Regions from separate parts of the Paenibacillus sp. G2S3 genome, predicted to be linked through region 1. Evidence: riboswitches for the same ligand, from Rfam matches in the RefSeq annotation. Region 1 holds a riboswitch; the other holds the start of a gene.
The links. A riboswitch is a leader RNA that binds a small molecule or an ion and turns the genes downstream of it on or off. The one in region 1 is predicted to bind cyclic di-GMP.
Positions count from the first base shown of each region.

Region 2: linked by a shared signal. The riboswitch ahead of QNH28_RS20555 (thiamine pyrophosphate-binding protein) and the one ahead of QNH28_RS28790 (NPCBM/NEW2 domain-containing protein) in region 1 are both predicted to bind cyclic di-GMP.

Region 1 is NZ_CP126095.1:6,513,690-6,517,909, reverse strand. It holds gene QNH28_RS28800 (EAL domain-containing protein) at 1-371, shown strand, start outside; gene QNH28_RS28795 (hypothetical protein) at 486-1,052, shown strand; cyclic di-GMP riboswitch class I at 1,210-1,296, shown strand; gene QNH28_RS28790 (NPCBM/NEW2 domain-containing protein) at 1,554-4,220, shown strand, end outside.
Region 2 is NZ_CP126095.1:4,668,838-4,673,057, reverse strand. It holds gene QNH28_RS20555 (thiamine pyrophosphate-binding protein) at 1-1,571, opposite strand, end outside; cyclic di-GMP riboswitch class I at 1,700-1,794, opposite strand; gene QNH28_RS20550 (methyl-accepting chemotaxis protein) at 1,985-3,235, opposite strand; gene QNH28_RS20545 (helix-turn-helix transcriptional regulator) at 3,358-4,220, opposite strand, start outside.

The DNA.
Region 1 (4,220 bases):
TCTTTGAAGTTGTTGAGACGGAGAAAGTCGATGATCTCGCTCATTTGAAATCGATTTTGACATATTACAAGGATCGGGGATTTGAATACGCTTTAGATGATGTTGGCGAAGGCTTCAGCACGATCGAGATGTTATTGGAGCTTAAACCCCATTACATGAAGCTGGATATGAAATATGTTCAGGGTGTGTCCAGCGATCCGAACAAACAGAAAATAGCTAAACAATTTTTAGAAAAGGCTTTAGAGATCCAATCTGTTCCCTTAGCAGAAGGTGTGGAGTTTAGAGAGGATTTTGAATGGCTTAAGCAGAGTGGTTATCAGTTGTTTCAGGGATATTTATTTGGAAAGCCTGACCCTATTCCCAAACAGTGATCCTAATGAGTATATCTCCGTCTAGAGGATGAGATGATTTCAGGTCAGAGTCTGATTACAGGTGAACCCCAGGGCTGTACAATTTAGGTAATTGAGAAGGGGGACGGGATGGATATGAATTGGCATAAATACATCACACGCTGGGCGGATTCGAGAGGGTTAGATGGGCGAGAAATTGATTATCAGTGGCCGTCTCCTTCATTTCCAGTCGTAAGCATTCGTAGCAATTTAGGTCGATACTCTGGTCAGGGGTTTGGTCACGGAAGCAAACCACAAGTGAAGACGGCCGTTGGATTAATTGCCATTGGAGATATAGCTGTTGGCCTGATATCCATAGGTGCGGTAAGCGTCGGTGTTCTGTCTGTGGGTGCAATATCACTGGGGATGTGGTTAGCCATCGGGGCAATAGCACTTAGCTGGCTTGGCTTCGCCGTGGGAGCAATTGCGATTGCAGGAGTGGCTGTAGGAGCGATCGCAATAGCCGAAAAAGCGTTGGGAGCTGTCGCCATAGGTGATACGGCATTTGGGGCGGTAGCCATAGGACGGATTGCTGGGGGAGCAGTAGCTATTGGCCAATGGGCATATGGTCTAATCGCAGTTGGCGAGCATGGCTTCGGGTTAATTCCCATCACGGGCGATGTGTGGAATTGGTTCCGGCGTTTGTTTGGATCGGGAGATTAAAAGGCTAACCAGTCCAAAAGTATCACTCGTAGTCTGGGATAGTTAATAAATAATATCTATCACGATAGAAAAATTAATTGCAATTACCTATTCGGATTTCATACCAATTAATCATGCGATCAGATGTGGCGTTATGTTACTCTTTGTAATGTATTCGAAACTTCATAGGCAAACCTATGGAAATGTAGGGACGCAAAGCTATAGGGACTAAGGTTATCATAACTATTGTCAGCCAGCTGCCAAAGAGTGTGTAACGCTTTTTGTTAAAATATAAGAAAGGTTAAGTTATGCACCTATACTTAATCTCTTATATTTCTCGCTTAAACCCTTATCGTCCTTATAAGGACGCCGAAGGCGTTTATGCTTGTTAAGGTTTAATAAAAATTAAGTCTTAATTTTTAGGCGACTTTATACGCAATCAAGCTACTCTTTTGGGGTAGTTTTTTTTGTGCCCATTTTAGGCTTGGAAGAGATTCATAATACATCTGGGGGGTAGAAAAGATGAAAAAAATGATTGCGATCGCTACATCGGCAGCCATGTTAGCCAGTTTTTCGAGTGAGGCAGGTTATGCTTTAGCAAGTGATGTAAGCAAGGTAAGTGTAGTGAAGACTGTAGTACAAAGCAAGGCTGAGCTATTAAGCAATGCGTCAGTTATTCCGTTTGATCTGTACGGCAAGGCTATCCTAAGCGCTTATAATGATGTTTTTAGAATGAATCCTGCGAATATTAAGTCCATCACAAATAACGGTGGCAACTACTCAGGTTCACCTATAGCTAAGGCTATTGATGGCGATATGAGTACGCATTGGGAAACGGGCAAACCGAACAGTTCAACGTTCACGAATGAGGTTGTCTTTGTTTTCAATGAGTCCACTGAATTAAATAGAATCGTATACGCTGCAAGACAATCCAGTGCAAAGGGGAAGGGGTTTGCTCAGGAATTTGATATTTATGGCTCAACTACGGATGCAGGAGATTATACGCTAGTATCCTCTGGAGAATATAAAGGCGGAGCAGGTGACGTTGTAGAGATTCAGTTTGCACCCACAGCCTTCAAGAGACTTAAATTTGTCTTCAAAAAAGCTAACCAAGATTGGGCGAGTGCGGCTGAATTTTCTTTTTATAAAGAGGATACCGTATCCGCTAAGATGAAAAGCTTGTTTACAGATGGAACGATGAGTGCGGTTGTTCCTGCTTATAATAGCGTCGAAGCGATCAATCAATTAGAAGAAGCGGCAAAAGTACATCCGCTCTATCCCATCCTTAAAGATTCTTTGGATTTGGCTAAGAAGCTAGTGAATGGAGAGGTTCAAACCGAAGGCACCATTATTGAGGCCGAACAACGTGGTGATATGAAAAAGCATGCGCAAGAAAACCTGAGAATTGGTTTCGGTACGAACAACCAGCCTACGGGGCTCGTTGCAATGCCTGGAGATACGATCAATGTGTATGTAGATGCTGCTTCGAGCGATAAATTGCCTTCTTTAGTATTTTCCCAACAAGAGGCGGCTTGGAACGTTTGGGCTAGCAGCGTGAAATTGCGTCCAGGTAAAAACACAATAACCGTTCCTGAATTTGCGACGAATAGTTATTATGCACATGAAGTGACTAAGGGCGGTACAGTGTATATCGTCAATCCCTATACAGCTGAGGAACAAGGGAAGGCACCACTGATCCGATTCGAAGGGTTCACAAAGATCCCTATGATGACCAAGACCATGGATCCTGAACAATTTAAAGCCTTCCTAACCACCTACAAGCAAAAATTAGATGAAGATAAAGCTGCGCATCCGAATGTTCAAGATCGCAAGCTCATCGATGTGGTGGAAATGGTCAGCGAGCATGTTATTTTCACAGGAACTGCGACAGAAGCTTATAACAAGTTTATTACAGAAGGAAATGATCCGCTGGGCACCGTAACCGGCTATGATACTTGGATGAAGACGATCTTTGACTTCTATGGCTTGGATGGCAGTAGTGTGATTCATGATGCCAAGCTAATTCGTGAGAATATTCGATTGATGCAGCCTTATGGTGCGATGTATGCAGCGGGAGATCATACAGGGATCCAACTTGGAACCGTGGGGACAATGTTAGGTGATTTTAACAAAGTCTATCCAGGCTGGGGATTGAATCATGAAATTGGGCATCGCTTGGCTATGGGTGAACGAGAATATGGCGAAGTAACCAATAATATGGTGTCTATGCTGATGTCAGTCCATGCGGACTCGATGGATACTCGTATTCCTTTTGAAAGTGATATTTATAAATATGTGATCCAAGAAAATAAAGTGGTTATGAATCAGCAGGGCTTATTTGCTCAGCTGGGAGCCTATTGGCAGTTGGAGTTGGCGCATCCGGGATACTGGACAGAATTGACAAGGATGTACCGCGAGCGGAAGGTCTCCCTTCCGAACGGTGACAATTCCAAGCAGCAGTATTTGGTGGAGTTCTCCTCTGAAGTGCTGGGGTTAGACTTAAGTAGCTATTTTGCCAGACATGGCTTCACTGTGAATCCTGAAACGAAAGAGAAATTAGCTAAATACCCAGCACCGAAAAAGCTATGGTATTTAAACAATTCAGTGGTTCATTATGAGGGAACAGGAATAGCAGATAAGAATGTTGCGATTAAGGTTAATATCACGCCTAACGCTACTGCTAAATCAAACACCTTAAGCTTCAGTATGAATAAGGATCTTAAGAAAGATTTCTTAGGATATGAAGTGTATAGAGACGATAAGTTAGTAGGGTTTACAGGCACTGATCAGTTCGTGGACAAGAGTGTAGACAGCAGCATCAATTATACGTACAAGATTGTTGGCTATGATAAGAAGCTGAACCCACTGAAGCCAGTACAGGTTAAAGCCTTTAAGCCAGCGCTGTCTGTTGAAGATCAAATTACGTTAAAGCTAAATCAACCCTTTGATCCGATGAACTATGTAAAAGCGACTAACTATCAAGGGAATGATATTACTGCTAATGTCACCCTGAAAGCGAATACCGTCGATGTAACGCAAAAAGGTGACTACGAAGTGGTATATGAAGTGAAGAACGAAGGGGTTACAGAAACCAAGACCACACAGGTTACGGTAACGAGTGACTATGCTTATCTTTCGGATCTTAATGCCAAGTCAGTCGTTGTTGGCTGGGGTGAATTAAAGAAAGAC
Region 2 (4,220 bases), 1.8 Mb from region 1:
ATGACGGCAACACGGTTGATTGCAACAGCGTCCTTGATGGCTGTTTCGAACTCCTCCGCTGTCTCACATTTGTAACCCGTAGCACCTAGTGATTCTGCGAATTTCGCAGCGTCCATAGGGACTTCGTAGATCGTTCCGTCAATACGTCCTGTAGTTTTTTCCATACCTTTTAGAGCCATATCTAGCTGTTTATTATTAACAACAATGAATATGACAGGAATATTCTTGCAGACAGCAGCGTTAATCTCTGCCCCTAGCATCATAAAGCAGCCGTCTCCTGTAATACAGAAGATCGTTTCTTCTGGAGCAGCAACCTTTGCACCAATCGCCATCCCGATGGAATTACCCATACAAGCAAAGTAAGCATCGAAAACAAAACTGCCAGGTTTCTTAACCTTGTACCATTTGGCAGCATGGAAACCGTGGCTACCATCATCAACAAAGACTGTGCTGTTATAGGGAATCAAATCACTCATCGTACTCAAGACCGATGCAAGTGAAAGGTTTGGTAAAATCGGAAGCTCTTCGGTATAACCGGGATTTGTTGGTGCTTCGCGTTTTGTGATGTTGTTCGTGTCAATGTTATTAAGATAGCAAACTAGATTGTCGCGTAGATCTCCAGTCACAGGAATCGTTTTAGAGAACAATATTTTTCCGACAAAAGTCGGATCGCTATCAAACTGAATTAATGTTGCAGGATGATTTTCCCTTTTAAGATTACAAATAGTCATATCACTTAAACGTGAGCCGAGAACGATAAATAGATCACTTTGATTCAGCAAGTCATCCCCATGGGAACAACCGCCTACTCCAATTGGACCGTGATAGAGTGGATGATCCCAAGTTATAGCCCCTTTACCACCTGGAGATGTAACTACAGGAATATTAAATGTTTCCGCTAATTGAATTAGCTCACTATGTGCTCCTGAACGGTTAACGCCTTTACCAGCGATAATGATTGGATTCTTTGAGTTATTTATAGCATCAAGTACACGGTCGATATTAGCGTGGCTAACAAGTGATTCGCGTTCAGGGATTACAATATTACATTCCTCTAGCAATTCCGTTTGCACATCAAAGGGAATACAAAGGTGAACTGGACCACGATTACCGCTCAAAGCAATGGATATGGCATGATTAAAGATTGTGCTAAAGTGATCTCCACGTTCAATAAGCTTGCTATATAAGGTGGCAGGTCTAAACATATCAGCTAAATCAGCTAGAAAAGAGGTAGAGTCCTGACATTGGGGAATACCAAGCTCTTTGATAGATTGATGGCCAGTAATAAATAGGACAGGTAGGTTGTTAGCCTTAGCATGTGCTGCTGCAGTTAATAGGTTTGTTCCACCAGGACCTGAAGTACCAAATGCTACACCTAGTTTTCCAGTTTTCAGCGCATACCCAGCTGCTTCGAAGCCGGAACTGGACTCATGTCTCCCAGGAATAAATTCAATACCGTAATCTACCATTTTAAGAACGATAGGACAAATGGATTTGCCAATAATACCAAAGGAATGGGTAACACCTAGGTTCCGTAGTGCTTCCGACATGTAATCTGCGACTGTCTTCAAAAAAATACACCTCACAAGTTGATTGTTATTTTGAAATTAAACATTAGAAAACCTGTGCTCTGAAATAGGGCACAGGTTGGAAGCATAAATCGCCATAGAGACTGAACAATAGTCCAGTCGTCTTGGTTTTCAGCAACCTGGCTGTCATGGCCTCAGATTAAAATGAGGCTGTAGATCCATGGTTTTGCGTCATCCTCTTTCGAAGATTTTGCCAATATTAATTTTAAAATTTATAAGAAGAATTTTCCTTTACAATATATTCCTAGAGATACTTTGTCAATATATTCTTGCAAATTAACTCGAATTTTGACGAAATTCTTGTCCAACCTATGAAATAATAAATATAAAAAAACTGCTCCTAAGAAAAAACTTAGGGGCAGTTTTTGGATTTGTTTATACGATTTGTTATTTACTTAAAATTTGAAAATGTGGATCGTTTTCTGTAGATTGAATACAGCCTGAGTCATTTTCTCAGTTTCTTCTGCGACGGACTGCAGGGCATTAATTTGTTCATTCATAGCGGCCGATACTTCTTCGGTGCCGGCAGCGGTTTGCTGCGTGATCGCAGAGATATTCTCTATTGCACTTGAAATTTTCAAGGCACTTTCTAACATCAGATCACTTTCAGAAGAGAAGGAAGAAATCTGTTCAGTAATATATTGCACACTTTGCACAATTTGAGCAAAGATATGAGCAGATTGAGTGATCATCTCATTCTGTACCTGTACGACTTCTTCGTTGATAGCGATATTGTCAATCGCTTGTTTAATATCAGTTTCAATGCTCCGAACTAAACCGAAGACTTCCTTCGTTGAAGCCGTTGATTCCTCAGCAAGCTTACGAACCTCCTGTGCGACTACAGCAAATCCTCGACCATGTTCTCCGGCACGTGCTGCTTCGATGGAAGCATTCAGCGATAAGAGGTTGGTCTGCTCTGCGATCTCTGTGATGGTTTTGGTGATCATCGTAATTCCTCGAGCGTTATGAGAAAGGGCTTCGATAGTATCCGCTACTTTTTGAGTAGCCTGAATATTTTTACGCATGCCTTCAGCTTGAGTATCAACGGATTGTCGTCCTTGTTCAACTAGTTCTAATGTATGTATTGAACGTCTGTTCATTTCTTTCGTTGAGTTCGTATAATTGGATACCTTATTCTCAATATCTTTAATAGATTCTGTCATTTCAGCGATATCTGTAGATATTTCATTTGCACCCAGAGCTAGCTCGTTGGATGAAGAGGCTACCTGTGCCATGACAATTTTCAAATTCTGATTCTTATCTTCGATTCCGCGGCTTGCATCCATGACTTGGCGAGTAATTTGCGAAGCTTCTGTCAGAATCTTCTTGAGCTTGTCAATCATAGTATTAAAGGAACGACTTACATCCCCCATAGACCCGTTCTCATCGGCCCTACTAGTAAAATCCCCTTTTGAAATACTATGAGACACATTCGCGATGTCATCAAAAGAAGATGTAAGCGTTCTCTCGATAAAGCGGGCAACGGGAAAAGTTAAGGCAGCTAGAACAACTACTAGAACAATACCCAAAATAATGTTGCCTAAGATCATAAAAGTAACTAAAACAGGAATAGCAAATAATGCGGCAACGAGGTAACATCCGGCAACAATTCTTTGTTTTAACGGAAGTTTATGCATCCAGTTCATTGGTATAATGTCCTCCTTATTAATATTATGTATTGGTGTTATTATATGGGATTTAAAGGTGATTGGTCTATAGTAAGAACTGACATAAATCATCATTAAATAGTAGTTCTTTAGAATTATTGTCAAAAATCCTCATATATAGCGTGAATTGTTGCGATAGCAGACCTTACCATCTCTAAAAGTTCTTGTGGTGCAAGAACAATAACTGAGGGACTAAAGGATAGGGTGATTCGGCAGGCCGATTCGATCGTATTAAATTCAGCATCTACGTTCACCCACTCTGCATCTCTAGATGGTTCTAGCAAATGGAGAGTGACAAATCTTTCCCGCTGCAATTCTTTTAACACAGAAGCTCTAACCCTTAGTTTTGCCGGGTACTTTGGCAGCGCTGCTTTAAAGGCCGTGGTGGACTCTTCCCAGTAACGCTTTAAATCAAAATTGTTAGGCCTGTTGAACCATTCATGGGTTTCCTCAACGTTAACTAATCTGGACACACGAAAGGTCCGTAGCTCATTCTCGCTTTTGGCCACAACATACCATACTCCTCGTTTTGCAACTAATCCAAGAGGTTCAATCATACGGACCTTAGTCTCGTCGTTCCTAAGATAAGTGATTTTTACTTTGCGGTCATCCCAAAGAGCTCCCTGCAGGACAGAAAGGAATGGATATGTCTCATCGGAAGGATGCCAACTGGCACCGTCAATATGAATGCGCTCGCTAAGGTAATTTGCTGGGTTGCTAGTTCGATGTGAGGAAGCCGCCTCCAGTTTGAGAACAGCTGAAGAGAAGTCATCCTGTATTCCCAGATCCTTCATTATTGAGGAGTCAGCGGACAGAAGCAGCGAACCAATCTCTTGTGGCTTCATGCCCGTTAGGGAGGTACGGTACCCTTCTGTAAGCATCCAGCCACCTTCACGCCCGCGTTCAGCTAAAATGGGTATCCCTGAAGCACTTAATGCTTCCATATCTCTAAACACAGTTCGTT